One region of the Colwellia sp. BRX8-9 genome, then DNA from elsewhere that is predicted to be linked to it. Evidence: predicted binding sites of a transcription regulator. Region 1 holds the regulator's gene; each other region holds the start of a gene.

Region 1 (4,873 bases):
AAGTGTATTTTGATAAAATATTGTCGAAGCCAAAACCTAAGGTTATTTAGGCTCGGCTTATTGTATTACGCGTCAGATAATGATGGCGAGCGATAACATTCATTCTTTTAACTGGTGTTGTTATCGCGCTTAGATACTTGGTATTAATTAAGGTAGATTCTACTTTATTTCTATAATATTCAAACTGTTACTTAATGAAAGTTTGGCTTTTGAATTGTCTTCAATATTGACGTTGTTTGTTAATTGAGCGGCAATAATAGGTTCATCATCAAAAGCGATATCGCCACCATTGATAATGCCTGAATCAGCGTTAATCCCTTTAAAATCAAAAAGTTCACTGTCACACAAATGTGATGGAACCACATTGCGAATGGCAGTAAACATAGATTCAATTCGTCCTGGATGATTAACATTCCAGTCCTGTAACATTTTCTTAATGTTTTGACGTTGTAAATTAGGTTGAGAGCCACATAAATTACAAGGAATAATTGGGAACGCTTTTAGTTGTGCATATTGGATGAGTTCTGCTTCTTTACAAAAAGCTAACGGTCTAATGACGACATGCTCACCATTATCAGAGACCAATTTTGCTGGCATTGATTTTAATTTACCGCCATAAAACATATTTAGCATCAGTGTTTCAACCATGTCATCACGATGATGGCCTAGTGCAATTTTAGTTGCGCCTATTTCTGCCGCGACCTTGTATAAAATAGCTCTGCGTAAACGAGAGCATAAACTGCAGGTGGTCTTCCCCTCAGGTATTTTATCTTTAACAATAGAGTAGGTATCTTCTTGCGCAATTTTATATTCAACACCTAAAGCTTCTAAGTATTCGGGAAGGATATGCTCAGGAAAACCAGGTTGTTTTTGATCAAGATTAACGGCAACGATATCAAAATGAATGGGCGCTGATTCTTTTAACAACATTAAAATAGCCAGAAGGGCGTAACTGTCCTTGCCACCCGATAAGCACACCATTATTTTATCGCCATCTTCTATCATATTATATTGCGCGATAGCTTGGCCAACATGTCGTCTTAAGCGCTTCTCAAGTTTACTCAGCTGTATTTTTTGGCTGGGTGTTAAAGATGTTATTGGTGTCGCTGATTGAGCGCTCATAGTGTTTCCTAGAGATATTTGAAATAAAAAGTATGAATTTTACCGCGCGTAGTATAGCAAAAAGCCAAGGAAATCCTCGGCTTTTTAATGGATATTTACATATTTCAATATTAAGCTAATGGCGAGAGGTAACCATCAGGTTTTATCGCTAAGACATCACAGTTAAGGCGGTCAATGACATGCTCTGCAGTATTACCAATAAGTGCCGCTGAAATCCCCGTTCGACCAATAGTACCTAACACAACTAATTCAGCATCAACGTGCTTAGAAATACTTTGAATAACATCTTCAGGTAAACCTTCTTTAACATGGGTATTTTTAAGCGGAATATTAAAGCTATTAGCATGGTCTTTCATCGCACTTTTGTGATGATTAAACATAGTGTCGTTATATTCAGAGGCGTTAAACTCTGGAATTTCAATGGCAATATTTACTGGCGTACCTGGATAAGAATTCACTAAATGAACATTGGCTTTAATCAGTGAAGAAAACACTATTGATTCTTGGGTTAACTTATTATTAAGCGCTTTGTGCTCATCATCATCGCTACCGATATTGAGTGCGGTAAGTAAATTACCATTGCTTGGCCAGCTATGGTCTTTAACCAGTAATACTGGGCAGGGACATTTCCTTAAGATATGCCAATCTGTTGGCGTAAAAATAACCGACTTTAGCTTGTCATGTTGATGGGTGCCTTTGATGACAATATCGAAGTTTTCAGCCAGTACTTTTTTTATGATCTTTTCAAATGGGCGATTATGCCAAATAATACAGGTATCTATGGTTATGTCTTGGTGATCAGTTTCTGAAATCTTTTCGTCTAACCATAGTTTACGATCATTAATAACCGATTGACGCATTGCTTCTCGCTCTTCGCCAGAAAGCATGGTGGTCATTTCATAAGATAAATCATAAATGGTTAAAAATGCAGTGATCTGTCCGCCACTATGTCGTGCTAATTCAATCGCACGTTTCAACGCTTTTTGATTTTCAGTGGTTGGATCAATAACGGCTAATATTTTTTTATACTTATCCATAATATTTACTCCCTAGTTATTAAATAATATTAATAATAGACCATAATTAATAGATATTATTTGCTTTAAATCATAATATTTCAATAAAAAAAATGCTTAACATCTTTAATGTTAAGCATTTATCTATAATTATTTAAAAAAGCGATAAACTACAGTGAAGCACACTCGTTAAGTTTATCCATATTAAGTATTGTGATGAGTTTTCCATCAACTGTGATTAATTCATTTTTTTGAAAACGATTTAATAATCTACTGATGGTTTCAACCGTTAAACCAATATAATTACCAATGTCACTTCGCGTCATCGTTAGGCGAAAATCTGTTAGTGACATACCCCGTGCATGATAGCGACTGGCTAAGGTTGAAATAAAAGTTGCTAAGCGTTGTTCAGCATTTTTGCGGTTAAGTAGCGTTAACATTTCTTGATCTGCGCGGATTTCTGAACTCATCATGCGAAGAATTTGTTTTTTCAACTTAGGCATCGTATTCGATAATGAATCTAAAGTATTGTAAGGTATCTCACAGACCATAGATGTTTCTAAGGCTTTTGCAAAACTAGGATGCTCTGACTCAGCAATAGCATCAAAACCTAATAAATCACCCGCTAAATGAAAACCGGTAATTTGTTCTTCACCTTGTTCATTAACCGTAAATGTTTTGAATGTTCCAGAGCGAATAGCGTATAAAGCTTGCATTTTGTCGCCATCTTGGAAAATTTGTTCGCCTTTATGGATAGGGCGTTTACGGTCAATAATGCTGTCTAGTGTATCGAGCTCTTTATCATTTAAAGAGAAAGGTAAACACAGCTCGCTGATACTACAGTTTTGACAATGAATATGTTGAGATGTAGAACATGGCTTTTTATACATATTAACCTAAATGAGTTATCCCTAATTTATCGATCATATTAAAACAATTGCTGATATGCAAACATTAAACTGTATATTCCGTATGAAATTATCATTAGCGCCATTATTTTCTTGAATTTCGTGTTTGTTACCAACGACTTTATACCAAAAGAGCCAAGTGAAAGACTTAACAAGGCTGGTAAAGTACCTAAACCAAAACTAGTCATAATTAGGGCGCCACTGAGGGCACTTCCACTGGCTAAGGACCAAGTTAATGTCGAGTAGACTAAACCACAAGGTAACCATCCCCAGACTGCTCCTAATGCTAGCGCTTGTTTAGCATTATTAATGGGAATAAACCTTTTACTTAACGGGGATAGATAACGCCAAAGGAACTTACCCATTTTTTCAACTTTTGATAGCCACATTAACCATTGGCCTAAATACAAGCCTAATAAAATTAAAAATACCGCTGCAAATAACCGTAAAAAACCTAATGGAACGCCAATATTCTTTATTGCAATAGAACTACTAAATCCAACGATTGCCCCAATTAAGCTATAAGAAAAAATTCGGCCAACATTATATGCACCGACCAGCTTAAATTTATCGCTGCCTTTTTGTTGCGGTGATATAGCAGATGTTAACATCGTTGTTATACCACCGCACATACCGATACAATGTCCCGAACCTAACAAGCCGATGATGAATGCCGATAAATAATCTATACTCAACATGGCTGTTATTTACTACCCGTATCATTTTTAGCTGTATTTTCGCTATGGGTTTCAGTGGACTTTTTGGTGGTAGTGTTTTCATCTTCATCAAACAAGATACTCATACCTTGTTTCTCTAAATCATCAAATTGTTCAGTTTTTACTGCCCAAAAAAATAAATAAATGGCGATAGAGGTTAGGATTATCGCTATGGGGATCAAAATATAAATAATGCTCATGGTCTTTATGCTCTATTATAAGTTTGCGTTTACTTTTTTAATAAACGTAACGAGTTAGTGATAACCAATATCGAACTTGCAGACATACCTATAACCGCCATATAGGGGGTAATGTAGCCTGAGACGGCAAGGGGCAATACGATAGCATTATAACCGAATGCCCAAAAATAATTTTGCCAAATAATGCGACGAGTTTTATTGGCGACCTGTCTTAATGTTGTTATCGACTTTAAACGATTATTGAGTAAGATAACATCGGCACCGCTTTTAGCTATATCGGTGCCACTCCCCATAGCAATCGAGACATGGGCTGCGCCGAATACTGGCGTATCATTGACACCATCGCCGACCATAGCAACGGTTGAGTTTTTAGGCTGATTTTTTATTATCGCCATCTTATTAGCCGCAGTCAAAGTACTATGTATCTCGTCTAAATGTAGCAATGCCTGAACTTTTTCACAGCCAGCAGGGTTATCACCCGATAGCATGATGGTATAAATATTACATTTCTTTAAGTCATCTAACAGCGTTTGGGCATCATTGCGAATTTCATCGCTTAAATAAAAAGCAGCGACTAATTGGTTGTCTGCTACTAATAGGCAAGAAGCCGTCGCAAATTCTGCCAACATACTTGATTCGCTAAGCAACCAATTAGGTTTGCCGATTTGAAAGTATTGACCGTTCACTTTCCCTTGAATACCAGCACCAGATTTAATTTCAACGGCTTGAGTATGGTAGGAGTAATCACGAAATGCTTTAAACGGTTTGGCTAAAGGGTGCTCAGAATAAGACTCGAGCGCTGCTGCTATAGCTAAAACCTGCTGCTTGCTATAGTTAAGCTTTTCATTATTAAAGCGCTTTATTTCATTAATAGAAAAATCACCAGAAGTTAAGGTACCTGTTTTATCAAA
Region 2 (4,873 bases), on a different contig from region 1:
CTATAAGCCCTGCAGAGAATGCTGCACAGGGCAAGCAAGCATTACCCCCGTGCCATACGCTTTTTCAATTCTATGTACTCAATGGCAAGCTGTCGTGTCAATTATATCAACGCAGTGCCGACATCTTTCTAGGTGTACCCTTTAATATTGCAAGTTATGCACTATTTACCATGATGATCGCCCAAGTCTGTGATTTAGAGCTAGGTGATTTTGTTCATACTTTCGGAGATGCTCATTTATACTCAAACCATATGGAACAAGTTGATGAACAACTAAGTCGCACTCCGCTACCTTTGCCAACTATGAAAATTAATCCTGAGATAAAAAGTATTTTTGATTTTACTTTTGAAGACTTTGAATTAGTGAATTATCAATGCCACGCTCATATAAAAGCCGCTATATCTGTCTAAATACAAACTTAATCGACTGAGCAATTGCACGTTATTGTTTCAGTCGTAGTAGGTGCTGTTAACCATGCATAGCGATAAATTTAGCTAATAACGTTTGCTCATTTTCATTATGCTTTGGATCTTTTTTGATACAATCAATAGGACATACGCTAATACAAGTCGGCTTGTCATAATGGCCAACACATTCAGTACATTTATCCACGTCAATTTCATAAATCATGCTACCCAATGCAATGGCCTCATTAGGACATTCTAGATCACACATATCACAGTTAATACATGCATCTTCTATAATCAGTGCCATGGCCCTATTACGCTACTTGATTTTGTGTAAACGGTTGGCGTGTTGTGCCACCTTCATTAAGGTAGCGCATAATAATACCAAAAGTTAAATCGTGCTCGCTTACTAGCGAAATTGATACTTTATGACCGGACCCTTTTGCGTCAATAATAACTTCACCTTTGGCGTTCTCCATATGAGATAAAACAAAAGATGTATTACCTAGCGGTGTCATTAACTCTAAACGGTCACCGACTAGAAATTTATTTTTTACTTCTATTTCTACTAAACCTGTTATTTCGTTGCGGCCTAATATTTCACCAACAAATTGCTGAGTATCACTTTTTGAATAACCGTAATCAGAATTTTGTGTGTCACTATGGCGGTGACGTTTTAAGAAACCTTGGGTATAACCTCGGTGAGCAAGATGTTCTAAATCGGTATTTAAATTTTGATTAAAAGGTTTATTACTTAAAGCATCAGAAATAGCTTGGCCATAAATTTGTGCTGTTCGAGCACAGTAATAAAATGATTTAGTTCGACCTTCAATTTTTAATGAATGCACGCCTATTTTTATTAAACGTTCTACATGTTCAACGGCACGTAAATCCTTTGAATTCATTATATAAGTACCGTGCTCATCTTCAAATGCTGGCATATATTCACCGGGTCGACCTTGCTCTTGCAATAAAATAATATCCTCAATTGGTTGTTGCTCTGGAATAATGATTTTAGCTGAATCAGGGATAAATAGTTCTGGTTTTACTTTAGTGTCTGGCTGTACCGCTATTATATCACCGGTTTCGTTTTCTTTTGCTTGGTGGCTATCATATTTCCAACGACAAGCATTTGTACATGTTCCTTGATTTGGGTCGCGTTTATTAATGTAACCAGACAACAAGCAACGACCAGAATATGCCATGCATAAAGCACCATGAACAAAAACTTCTAATTCCATTTCAGGGCATCGAAAACGAATCTCTTCAATTTCATCAAGCGATAATTCACGTGATAAAATAACGCGCTCAACACCTTGTTGATACCAAAACTTTACGGTTGCCCAATTAACCGCATTAGCTTGCACAGATAGATGAATTGGCATATCAGGGAATTTTTCCCGTACCATCATGATAAGGCCGGGATCAGACATGATCAGGGCATCGGGCTGCATTGCTATAACGGGCGTAATATCTTTAATAAACGTTGTTAATTTACTGTTATGTGCAGCAATATTATTGACTAAGTAAAACTTTTTACCTAGGGAATGAGCTTCATTAATACCAATTTTAAGATTCTCTAAATTGAATTCATTATTTCTCACCCGTAAAGAGTAACGGGGTTGCCCTGCGTACACAGCATCAGCTCCGTAAGCAAAAGCATAACGCATATTTTTTAAGGTTCCAGCAGGCGATAATAATTCAGGTTTTAGCATAATGAACAACATAGATGATTTATATTAGCGGTATTATAAAAACATCGTTTGTCATAGGTAAACAGCTTATCAGGCGGTTCTTTGATGAAAATCATATTAAGTGATTAAAAACTAGAATTTTAAATATTTGAGCATTTGTCTAATAAAGATACAGTATTGAAAAATTTACTAATATTTGACCTAAAATAATAATATAAGCAAAAAACTGTGCTACTTTTTAATGTAATACAATTGATAATTGACAAATGATAATAATAATTAAGGTGAGACTATGGGAACTGAAAATGCCCTTTATACAATTTTAGTAGAAAAAATTAAACAAGATGCGCTTGTACTTCCAACCTTGCCAGAAGTAGCACTGAAAGTGCGCCAAGCGGCGGATGACCCAAACATTAACTTAAAACAAATGAGTGATATTATCGGTCATGACCCTGCTTTATCTTTGGGTATGTTGAAAGTAGCGAATAGCGTTATTTTAGGACGTTCTGTTAAAGTTGAAACAGTCAACCAGGCTGTAACTCGCATTGGTTTGCGCCAAATCAAAAGTATCGCAACAGCGATGGCGTTAGAGCAAGTATTTGTTTCAAAAAATGAAATAGTTTCAATGTATTTGAAAAAGTCATGGAAAAAAACCGTCGATGTAGCCGCAGTTGCCATCAGTTTAATGACTTTTTATATCCAAGACCATAAACACACATCATTAACGTTAGACACCTTAACATTGGCGGCACTGGTTCATAATATAGGTGTTTTACCCATTTTAACTGAAGCTGAAAATCATCCTGATGTTTTCGCTAACCCGACTTTTTTACAGCAAGCTATTGCTAAGTTAGCTGCGGATATTGGTGGAGAAGTGACTAAAGCGTGGGGATTCTCAGATGAATTTGTCACTTTAGTAACCAGTTGGAGTGATTTAACGGTATTACCTTCTGAAACTCATTATTTGGACTTCATTCGTGCAGGTGCTATTCACAACGGTATTTTCAAGAATGTATCAACCTGTGAAGTGTTATTAAAAAGCTATGTGAATAAAGGTATTTTACCTGACGTGGACTTTATGAAAAGTGAAGAATTTCAACAGATGGTTACTGATGTAAAAACTATGTTTAGTTAATAACAATAAAGTTGTAGACAATAAAAAACCCTGAAATATCAGGGTTTTTTTATATCTATAACTTTTAAACCTACAATTAATACTTCACAAAGGAAGTTTAATAAGCTTACTTAGCGGCACTTAACCCTTGATTGATGTTGATTAAGTCTTGCTCACTGATTGTACCTGCCGCACGTTTTAACGATAAAATTGATTGTACATAATTATAGCGCGTTGATGATAAGTTACGTTTTGCGTTATATAAATTACGCGTGCTATCTAACACATCAACAATAGTACGAGTTCCTACTTCAAAACCAGCTTCCGTTGCTTTTAATGCACTATCAGCACTAACAACAGATTGCTCAAGGGCTTTGATTGCCGAAACAGCAGCAATAACGGTGTTGTAAGCATTACGTGTATTACGAACAACATTACGATAAGTTAACTCTAAATCTTGGCTGGCAGCAACATAGTTGCTCTGTGCTTCGCGAACAGCACTTGACGTAGCGCCACCAGAATAAATAGGTACGTTTAACGTTATGCCGATAGACTGACTATCTAAAGCAGGGTTTTCAAAAGTGGCATTGTTTACTTCGTTATCTTGATCTCTAGCACCATAACTGCCCGATAAACTTAATGTTGGATAATGACCAGATCTTGCGATATTAATATTTTCTTTAGCAACATCAACCGCTATTTTTTGGCTAATTAAATCTAAATTTTTTGCTTCTGCTGTTTGTTGCCATTCATTTGCACTGTCAGGTATCGGGCGTGAGGTACTGAAACGTTCAGTGTTTAAAACACTTAAGTCTCTTGGATACACATTGGTAATTACCCTTAACGCTTCTTCTGCAGTGTAAACACTGTTTTCAGCGCGAATTTCAGAAGTAACGGCATTATCGTATTGCGACTGTGCTTCATGCACGTCTGTTACTGCTTTTAGACCAACAGAGTAACGTTGTTTTGTCTGTTCTAATTGACGCTCAATAGCCGCTTTCTCAGCTTTAGCAAAATCTAAATCGTCTTTAGCACTTAAAACATCAAAATAAGCGGTCGTTACTCTAACAATCAATTCTTGTTTTGCTGCTTGATAAGAAACATCACTGCGGTGCGCGGCTTTTTTGGCATTATCTAATCTTAACCATGTACTATGATTGTATAATGACATACTTAAACTCAAGCCATAGCGCAAAGTATCAGATTTATTGGTCAATGTTCTATTTGATGATTGCCCATCATCCGATGTTGGAATAAATTGATCTTTACTCATTGTGTAGCTAGCTGAAGCACTGATCTCTGGTAATAAAACAGCTCTGGCTTGATCTATGCCTTCTTTTGATGCGTTAAATAAAGCCTTTGATCTCAATACGGTAGGATCATTTTTTTGTGCTTGTTGATAAACGCCCAATAAATCTTCAGCGTTAACTAACGTAGTATTAGTTACACAAACCAAACCAATGATCAGTGCCGTAATTGTTTTTTTCATGAGTGAGCTATTCCTTTGAGTGTGCCATGTACGCTATATTATTATGATACTATCGTATCTTGATTTTTGAATTAGCTAAATAAAATAAGTGTTTGCGAATGCATTCTAGTGTAACAAAATGTTTTATGCTAGTGCTCGCTTTATTATAGTATCTTCATTTATTTTAAAT
Region 3 (4,873 bases), on a different contig from region 1:
TCTAAGGCATGAGTATTTTCAAAGGTATCACTCCCCAGATTGGCATCAATACCTATCAATTTATTCATTAAGTCAGGCGTATCAACACCCGCCAGCTGAGTTTTAATGAAGTGTTCAACTGTTTTACTGCTGCTTGAAATTTCCTTACGGATCTTCTCAAATAGATGGTCATAACTAATACTATGAATGATCAATTCATTTTCAATTTTTAGTTTTTTATAACTTGGATACCTTTCCAATGCATTGTTAATTGACTCAACAACGTCTTCTTTAAAAGAGTCAGAGGTGTGCATTCCAATGCCATGCATTAAAATCAAGACGGGTTTATCGCTCATTTTTTTCTCCAAATATCGACGTCAATGTTAAATTAAATAGACTTTACGAACGTGAAGATTCAGCCGAGTAAAAAAGGAAAGGCGCTATCCTAGCTAAGTCAAATTGAATCCATTTAAGTTCAATAACCAACTATAGGTGCAGCCTATAAATTAAACAACAATAGAGCGCCATTAGTTTATGTTATATAGATTTTCATAATGAACATAACCTTATTCGCTAACTTATTATTGATTTGCTGAAATTTAAAATATCATTATTTTGCGGTGAGTAATTCGCCATGCTCACTGATAAGCAGTTGACATGGCTTTTACTTAAACGATTATTTGATAGGTAAAGCGCCTGATAAATTTTATTCAGGGGTAGCGCTATTAGTGGGGTTTTTCACATGTATATCTAACCATTAATATTGTTCCCACAGCATATGGAGCAACGACTCTCTGGCTCGATAACCGTGTTGCTCATGTGGTAGCATCACCAAGCGAGCATTACCGCCAAGTCCTTTTAGCGCAGCAAACATTCGTTCTGATTGCATTGGAAAAGTACCTGAATTTGGATCTTCTTTACCGTGGAGCATCAACATTGGCTCATTAATTTTTTCTGCATGAAAGAACGGTGGCATCGATGCATAGGCTGGTTGACCTTCCCAAAAACTACGCTCTTCTCCTTGAAAGCAGAAGGGTTCGGTGGGTATTTCACTTACAAACATCTATGCTCGCAATAATTACTTTATAATTAGGCCAGAAACATCCGATAGCACTTCAACTTAATCTTGCTTAGGTTACAATCTAGCAAGACATAAAAACCAATCAATTCGTCCTAAGGAAATTCATGAATCAGTTACTACGTGCCGACGATAAAGGTACATCACTTTTTATCATCAACAAAAATAACTATAACGACTGGTTAAGCGAGCAAACTCAGCAAAACCAAGCATGGTTAGCCAATACTAATTATAAAGCTGAAGGTTTAGCGTTATTACCTAATACTCAAGGGGAGTTGTCGCTAGCAGTATTTGTTGTTGAAGATGCCAATCACTTCTTTGCCTGTGGCGAATTAATTAAGCAACTTCCTCCTGGTCAGTATTTGTTACATGCGAAAGATGAACAGCAACAAGCCATCTGTTTTTCATGGCTAATGGGCGCCTATAAATTCGATCGTTATGTAACAAAAAACAAAAATAATGACCCGCTTCCCTGCTTAGCCGTTAATAATCAGACCATAGTCGACAGTGCCATTAAATATGCCGAGGCAACGACTTTAGTACGTGACTTAGTCAATACGCCAGCAGCTGATATGATGCCAATAGATCTTGGTGACTGTGCGCAAAACTTGGCTAATAGGTATCACGGCCAAGTTCAGCAAATTATTGGTGATGAGCTGGTCGAACAAAATTACCCAACCATACATGCCGTTGGTCGCGCGAGTGCGCATGCACCTCGTTTAATTGACTTAACTTGGGGTAATAGCCATCACCCAAAAGTAACGTTAGTGGGTAAAGGCGTTTGCTTTGACAGTGGAGGTCTCGACTTAAAACCCGCTGCTGGTATGCGTAATATGAAAAAAGATATGGGCGGATCTGCACATGTCCTCGGATTAGCTCAACTAATTATGTCGCATAACCTACCAATTAATCTACGAGTACTCATTCCTGCGGTAGAAAATGCCGTGTCGAGCAATGCCATAAGACCTGGTGATGTTATTACTACACGCGCAGGTATTACCGTTGAAATTCACAACACTGATGCAGAAGGTCGCTTAGTATTGTGTGATGCTCTAACAGAAGCTGACACCGAACAGCCTGATTTAATTATTGATTTTGCAACCCTAACTGGCGCAATGCGTGTTGCTTTAGGCACAGAATTACCAGGATTTTTCTCAACAAGCGATGAAGTTGCTGCAGGTATTACCCAAGCGGGCAGCAAAATTAGCGATCCGGTCTGGCGTATGCCCCTTTATAGCCCATACGGTGATTTACTGAAAAGCTCTATTGCTGATATGACCAATTGCGCCGCAATACCCTTTGGTGGTGCAATTACCGCGGCATTATATCTACAAGAGTTTGTTAAAAAAGAGACTGATTGGGTTCACTTTGACGTGATGGCATTTAATATCAGAGCTTTACCAGGGCGCCCCCTTGGCGGTGAAGCTTTTGGTATTCGCGCCGTATTTGATTACTTACAAGCTAAGTATAAATAAGCAATTAAAACCACATCGCCATAAAAGTTAATAACTGCGGTGCTTTTGCGCCGCATTTATTCATAAATGTCTGTCGCTACCAAAGCTAGTTTTTATTGATACTTTCCCCATTTTTCTGTCGGTACCTCACTTAACAACACCTTGCTTTATCACGAGCTGAGTACCTCACTCAATAATCAAAAAAAAGCCATAATATTCAAAATAACACTTGATCTAAATCAACAAAGGTTTAAACTTTCAGAAATTACTGAAAGTTCAGAAGACTTAATTATGATTATGACAGCTAAAATCGAATCGTTCGTTATGCACTGTGGTGAAATGGGCAGTCGCTGGGGCTTTAACCGCACCGTAGGTCAAATGTATGGTTTATTAATTATTCACAATGATTCACTCACTGCGCTACAAATATCAGAAGCCCTCAACATTTCTCGCGGTAATGTCAGTATGGGTATTAAAGAATTACAGTCTTGGCGCTTAGTTCAAGTACAACATAAACCCAAAGATCGCAAAGAATATTACTCACCGGCTGGGTCTATTTGGGAAATGGCAATACGTGTCTTTGAAGAACGTCGCAAACGTGAGGTTGACCCTACCCTGTCACTATTACGCGATAATCTTTTAGATGAACCCGCTAACCCTCAAGAACAATATGCACAGCAAAAAATGCATGAGATGCATGACCTACTTGAAACGATTACCCATTGGGCGGCAGAACTACAAAGCATGAGCCCAGAAAAACTTAATACATTAATGAAACTTGGTGCCGGTGTCAGTAAAGTTATTGATATAAAAGATAAACTTTTAAATAAAAACTAAATTGTCACTTTGACTTTTTTAAAGCTAGCACATTAATGTTATAAAAAATTGTCACTTTAAACGTTAAACCCGTTGATGATACTCGTGTTTTCTAGGGTTTATGGAGTAAATCATGTTAGAAACCTTAATGCTTTCACGCATCCAGTTTGCCGCTAATATTAGCTTTCATATCCTGTTTCCAACAATAACCATCGCACTGAGCTGGTTTTTGTTTTATTTCAAATTACGCTTTGACCAAACCAATGATCCTATCTGGATGCGGGCCTACCGTTTTTGGGTCAAAATTTTTGCCCTTACCTTCGCAATAGGTGTGGTTACCGGTATTACTATGTCGTTTCAATTTGGCACTAACTGGCCAAAATTTATGGAAACAGTCGGTAATATAGCGGGACCATTATTGGGTTATGAAGTACTCACTGCTTTCTTTCTAGAGGCTGGTTTTTTAGGCATTATGTTATTTGGTATGAATCGAGTTTCGGCTCGAGTACATACATTATCAACGTTAATTGTCGCTTTTGGTACCAGTTTATCGTCATTTTGGATCCTAGCACTTAACTCTTGGATGCAAACGCCTCAAGGTCATGAGATGCGCGATGGTGTCGCATTCCCCGTTGACTGGTTTGCTATTATTTTCAACCCATCATTCCCTTACAAATTGTCTCATATGCTGGTTGCCTCTGGTTTAACGGCAGCATTTTTAGTTGCGGGTATAAGTGCCTATCGCCTACTCAAGGGTGATAACAAAAAAGCGCCACAATTAACGCTAAAAATAGCGTTAACAGTCGCTGCGGTGCTGGCACCAGTACAGATATTGTTAGGTGATATGCATGGGTTAAATACCTTAGAACATCAACCACAAAAAATTGCTGCCATGGAAGGTATTTGGCATACCGAAAAAGGAGCACCGCTGTTGTTATTTGCACTTCCTGATGAAGAGCAAAAAACCAATCATTTTGAAATAGCCGTTCCTAAAATGGCCAGCTTTATTTTGACACACGATTTTGATGGCGAAATAAAGGGGCTAAACGAATTTGAAGGTAACCATCCCCCTGTTGCGCCGGTGTTCTTTGCTTTTAGAATCATGGTGGCTTTAGGTCTCTTCATGTTTATTGTCGCTTGGTTTAGTCGTTTTCAATTGTGGCGTAAAAAACAATTGCCCCCTTGGCTATTAAAAGTACTGGTTGCGATGAGCTTCTCGGGTTGGGTCGCCACATTAGCGGGCTGGTATGTCACTGAGATTGGCCGACAACCTTGGCTAGTGACAGGGATTTTAACGGTAAAAGATGCAGCGACAGATATAGCACCAGCAAATGTAGGAATTACACTTACACTTTATTTGACTTTATATGTTGTCATTATGGTGGCCTACCTACACACCCTATTTACGATGGCAGGACGAGCGATTGAACTTGAAGAATTCAGTATCGATGAACAAGTAAAACCTGTTATTCACACACCTAGTAAATCAATCGAGGGATAAGTTATGTTTGAAGAAAATACCTTAGCGCTAATTTTTGTCTCATTA
Region 4 (4,873 bases), on a different contig from region 1:
GTTGTTGCAATAACTTCACAGCCTGCAGCGCATCAGACTTCAATTTATCACTAAAACAAAACAGCCCAAGTAATGTGATCTTATCTTGCTGCTGACTAGCCAACCAAGAAACAGAGGCACCTGGTATTTTTATTTGTTCGGTTGGCAGTGTTACCCCTAACTCTTGCATCCAATGACTACTGCCCATCAAGACTAAATTGTCACCAATGTTGCCTTTGACACCATAACCCGCGACAACTTGAAATTCCGCGACAGGTATTGGTTGTGTTTCGCTGGCTAATGCTTTTTCAACCACAGCTTTGCCTAGTGGGTGCTCACTATTTATTTGTAAGGAATAGGCCAGCTGCAATACGGTTTCTTCACTACCACTGATGACCCTCATCTCATTTACAACAGGTTTGCCTTGGGTCAAGGTGCCTGTTTTATCAAATACCACTAAATTTATTTCTTTTGCTTGCTCTAACGCCACTGCATCTTTAACCAATACGCCTAATCTGGCAGCGGTTCCTGTACCTGCCATTATGGCTGCTGGAGTTGCTAAACCAAGTGCACATGGACAGGCAATCACTAAAACGGCTACCGCATTGAGAATGCCATTGGTCCAGTCATCAAATACTAAACCCAACACCAATAAGGTGGTAAGTGCGACCAATAACACCACAGGAATGAAGATACTACTGACTTTATCTACTATTGCTTGTACGGGAGCTTTTGCACCTTGGGCTTGCTCTACTAATTCAATGATTTTAGATAAAGTAGATTCGCTACCAACATTCGTGGCACGGATCTCCAAAATACCGTCCAAATTAAGTGAGCCACCCGTGACAACGTCACCTTCTTTTTTACTTAACGGAATTGATTCACCACTAATTAACGCCTCATCCAGATGACTCTGGCCCTGCAAAATTTCACCGTCAACAGGGATGCTTTCGCCCGGTATTACTTTAACTTTTTCACCGGATTTTACTGATGAAGCGGCCACTTTTTGCCATTTACCTAAGCGCTGCACTGTTGCCTCAACAGGTTTCAAATTTTCCAATGCTCTAAGTGCATCAGTTGTTCGGCGTTTTGCTTTGTGTTCTAAATATTTACCCAGCAGAACCAAGGTGATTACTGCGCTACTACTTTCAAAATACAAGTGCGGCATGCCATGAGCGCTATTAAAGCTCCACCACAAATACAAAGATAGTCCGTAGGCTGCACTGGTACCTATGGAGACAAGAAGATCCATGTTGCCCATGCCAGCTTTTAATGCTCCCCAGCCTGCACGATAAAAGCGAGCGCCAAAATAGAACTGTACTGGCGTAGCTAATAGCCATTGCAAAACTGGCGGTAACATCCACTGTTGGGAAAACAACATGCCTAACATGGGTAACACCAGTGGCAAGGTAAGTAGGCCTGCTCCCAATACGGGCCACCATGCTTTAGTATAAAAAGGCTGATGTTGGCTGGGCTTTTCTATCACGCTGTCATTGTTCAACGGGATAAAAAGGTAACCGGCTTGTGTCACGGCTTGGGCTAGTTGTTCATCTGTTACAAAGGATAAAGTTTTTACTTGTACGTGCTCGGTGGCTAAATTGACCGATGCATCGGCCACACCGGTTACTTTTAACAATGCCTGTTCGACCCGCGTCACACAAGAGGAGCAACTCATCTTTCCAATACCAAATTGCTTTACCTTCACGGGTACTTGATAACCAGCCTCAATAACAGCGGTAATTAATTCACTATGACTGGCAGTGCCTTGAATAGTAGCCGTATCTGTAGCTAGGTTAACGGTAACATCTGTCACGCCAACCACTTTGTGTAAGGCCTTTTCAACACGACCGACACATGAAGCACAGGTCATACCGTCAATTTTGAATTGTGTAGTTGTATTCATAAGCTTCTCATCTTAATTGAATTGTAGAACTAAGTTGAGGTTAAAGCTTACCACGGTAGTAGGGTCAACTGTTTTAGTATAAAAAGTGTTATAAGTAACAATTTATAATTTAACGGTGAACACCGTATTTTAAGGAGGAGTACAACAATCTTAATGACTGCTTTTTTAGATGAGCGATACCTGAGGTTAAATCTTTAATGTCTATATTCGTATCAAACAGTAAAAATATACGCCTGCAAAATTTTAGGTTGCTAAAGACCCCTCTTTGGCAGCTATTACCCTTAGGGTTATATTGTAGAAATTAACTACTTCAACGTTTAATTAAATTTTTTGAAAGATATTTTCGGTGCTTAAACGTAATAATTGCAGTTGCTGACTTTATTTTACGGTTTCCACCTTAATTAAGAAGGTTGCAACTTTAATCAACTTCTACAGGTTTTTACCTAATTATTTTCATTGATGTTTTTAAGAAAATAATAAACATAGAAAGCACCAATACCTAAAAGAATTGCTAATCCGCCAAAAGAATAAAGTACAACGGGATCATTAATAATCATATCGAAAAAGTTCATAATAGACTCCATAAAAATAATTGAGTTATAACAAAAATGGCTATAACGTAATGTTATAGCCATTTTAAATCGTGGGTTACTTTATGGTTGTGATATAGATCAATGAACCTTAAATTTATCCCTTAGATTATTGTTTTATTTTTTAGAGCTAAGGTTTTATTGTTTAGCTTTTAATGCTTCTTGTTCGATAATTTGTTGATAAAGTCGGTCAGCCTTTTCCCTTGCTTGAGCTATTTCTACATTGCTGAGTTTTAAGGAGTCCATATCGCGACTTTTTCCTGCATTTTGATAACCATTACTTGCGGAAATAATATTCCATATAAAAGACATCTCTACACTTTTCTCAACACCCAATCCTTCAAAATACATCAGTGCTAAATTAAACTGGGCTAGGGCGTAGTTTTGCTTTGCCGCAGTTTCATACCAACGTGCGGCTTTTGGATAGTCTTTATATGTACCCGTGCCATTGAAATACATAACACCAAGATTAAATTGTGCGGCAACGGAGTCTCTTATCGCTGCTCTTTCCATCAGTGCAAAAGCGGTTTTTAAATCTTTTTTAACGATGACTCCGTCAGAATACATCAGTGACAAACTAAATAGTGCGTCGGGGTGATTTTGTGAAGCGGCTAAGGACATTAATTCCAACGCTTTTTTGGGATCTTTTGTAACGCCGTAACCATTTAAATAAATAAGCGCCATTTGATACTGCGCAGGAGAATACTCCTGAGCAACTAAGGGTTCAAATTCATTTATAGCCGCTTTAAAAGCGCCACGGTTTAATTCATAAATGCCTTGGTCAAGATCACCTTGATAAGCAAAGCTCGAAACACTGCTTACTATAGATAGACAAAAAAGGGCGAATATTGTTTTTTTCATAACGTTCTCATTATTTTAATCGTATGATTATTAAGTGTAGCAAGTAATATAATTTAATGATTAATTTTTACAGTGAAGCTTGCAACATAATTTCTTCAATTTGTTCTTCTAATTCGAGCCAATACATTTCATTTTCTTCAACATCTGCTTTGAGCTTAGCTTGTTGCTTAATGAGTACGGCTAAGCGTGCTTTATGTTCGCTTTGATATATCTCACTTTCGGCTAATACTCCTTCAACTTCAGCTAATTCAGTTTGCAGCAGTTGCACTTTCTTCTCGTATTTATCGGCTTGTTTACGCAGTGGAGATGCTTTTTTACGTAATTCAGCTTGGTCTTTGCGTAATTGTTTTTTATCAACAACCTCAAGAGACTTTGCGGGTTTAGTATTTTTCAGTGTTTGTTTTTTGTCTTCGTTAAGCCATTGTTGATAGTCATCAATATCACCAGAGAACTCGCTAACTTGACCATTGGCAACTAAGAAAAACTCATCAACACACGACTCTAATAAAAAGCGATCATGGGCAATCAAAATAATAGCCCCTTCAAAGTCTTGTAAAGCAAAGACAAGTGCTTGACGCATTTCTAAATCAAGATGGTTAGTGGGCTCATCGAGGAGAAGTAATTGTGGCTTTTCATTAACAATTAACGCCAATACCAGACGTGCTTTTTCTCCACCTGACATGGTACTTACCGGAGAAAGTGCTTGGTCGCCAGTAAAACCAAAGCTACCTAAAAAATTGCGCGCTTGTAGCTCTGTAGTCTCAGGTTTAGCACGAACAATATGATCAATCGCACTACTTGGCATATGTAATTGTTCAAGCTGATGTTGAGAGAAGTAACCAACAGTTAAGTCTTGGGCGCAATAACGCTCGCCTTTAATTAAGGCAATATCGCCGGCTAATGACTTTATTAATGTCGACTTACCCGCACCATTTCGTCCTAAAAGACCGATTCTACTACCGGGTACCAGCGTGAGACCGACATCACGTAAAATAATGGTTTCTGGATTATAGCCACAGGTTGTCTCTTTTAACGCTAATAATGGATAAGGCAATGTTTCCGGTGTTTTGAAACTGAAGGTAAATTGGCTATCAACATGTGCGGGTGCTAAGTCAGGTAATTTTTGTAAACGCTTTAAACGACTCTGTGCTTGTTTTGCTTTACTGGCTTTTGCTCTAAAGCGATCGACGAATGAGGTTAAGTGAGCAACTTCTTTTTGCTGTTTTTGAAATTGAGCATCTTGTTGTGCTAAATGTTCCGCGCGCTGACGCTCAAAGGCGCTATAATTACCCGAATATAATTTTGCTTGTTGATGTTCAATATGAAGAATTTGTTCAATAACGTCATCGAGAAAATCACGATCATGTGAAATAAGCACTAAAGTACCGGTAAAGCGTTTTAACCAACGCTGTAACCAAATTACCGCATCTAAATCTAGATGGTTAGTGGGTTCATCGAGTAAAAGTAAATCTGCGCGGCTAATTAACGCTTGAGCCAAGTTAAGACGCATGCGCCAACCACCAGAAAAATCCTTTACGGC

The links. The regulator FNR, encoded in region 1, switches genes on or off when oxygen is low (the NO sensors DNR and NnrR bind a similar motif). The targets are predictions, from matches to a motif close to TTGATCTAGATCAA.
Region 2: yegQ (tRNA 5-hydroxyuridine modification protein YegQ) is a predicted target of FNR. The motif match lies at 2,204-2,217, and genes of this name have one in related genera.
Region 3: H4J70_RS16705 (GbsR/MarR family transcriptional regulator) is a predicted target of FNR. The motif match lies at 2,741-2,754, and genes of this name have one in related genera.
Region 4: H4J70_RS20540 (DUF3149 domain-containing protein) is a predicted target of FNR. The motif match lies at 2,544-2,557, and genes of this name have one in related genera.

Annotation. Positions count from the first base shown of each region.
Region 1 covers NZ_JACGVN010000015.1:39,047-43,919, reverse strand. Annotated here, with positions in the region: gene H4J70_RS13405 (glucosaminidase domain-containing protein) at 1-50, shown strand, start outside; gene ttcA (tRNA 2-thiocytidine(32) synthetase TtcA) at 160-1,122, opposite strand; gene uspE (universal stress protein UspE) at 1,233-2,159, opposite strand; gene fnr (fumarate/nitrate reduction transcriptional regulator Fnr) at 2,309-3,028, opposite strand; gene H4J70_RS13385 (sulfite exporter TauE/SafE family protein) at 3,067-3,744, opposite strand; gene ccoS (cbb3-type cytochrome oxidase assembly protein CcoS) at 3,750-3,962, opposite strand; gene H4J70_RS13375 (heavy metal translocating P-type ATPase) at 3,992-4,873, opposite strand, start outside.
Region 2 covers NZ_JACGVN010000005.1:167,807-172,679, forward strand. Annotated here, with positions in the region: gene H4J70_RS06075 (thymidylate synthase) at 1-410, shown strand, start outside; gene H4J70_RS06080 (YfhL family 4Fe-4S dicluster ferredoxin) at 469-714, opposite strand; gene yegQ (tRNA 5-hydroxyuridine modification protein YegQ) at 722-2,122, opposite strand; gene H4J70_RS06090 (HDOD domain-containing protein) at 2,394-3,236, shown strand; gene tolC (outer membrane channel protein TolC) at 3,343-4,704, opposite strand.
Region 3 covers NZ_JACGVN010000023.1:50,532-55,404, forward strand. Annotated here, with positions in the region: gene H4J70_RS16690 (hypothetical protein) at 1-335, opposite strand, end outside; partial or broken gene H4J70_RS16695 (alpha/beta hydrolase family protein) at 737-1,015, opposite strand; gene H4J70_RS16700 (M17 family metallopeptidase) at 1,165-2,532, shown strand; gene H4J70_RS16705 (GbsR/MarR family transcriptional regulator) at 2,803-3,348, shown strand; gene H4J70_RS16710 (cytochrome ubiquinol oxidase subunit I) at 3,461-4,828, shown strand; gene H4J70_RS16715 (cytochrome d ubiquinol oxidase subunit II) at 4,832-4,873, shown strand, end outside.
Region 4 covers NZ_JACGVN010000002.1:95,010-99,882, forward strand. Annotated here, with positions in the region: gene H4J70_RS02130 (heavy metal translocating P-type ATPase) at 1-1,882, opposite strand, end outside; gene H4J70_RS20540 (DUF3149 domain-containing protein) at 2,326-2,454, opposite strand; gene H4J70_RS02135 (tetratricopeptide repeat protein) at 2,611-3,333, opposite strand; gene H4J70_RS02140 (ATP-binding cassette domain-containing protein) at 3,401-4,873, opposite strand, start outside.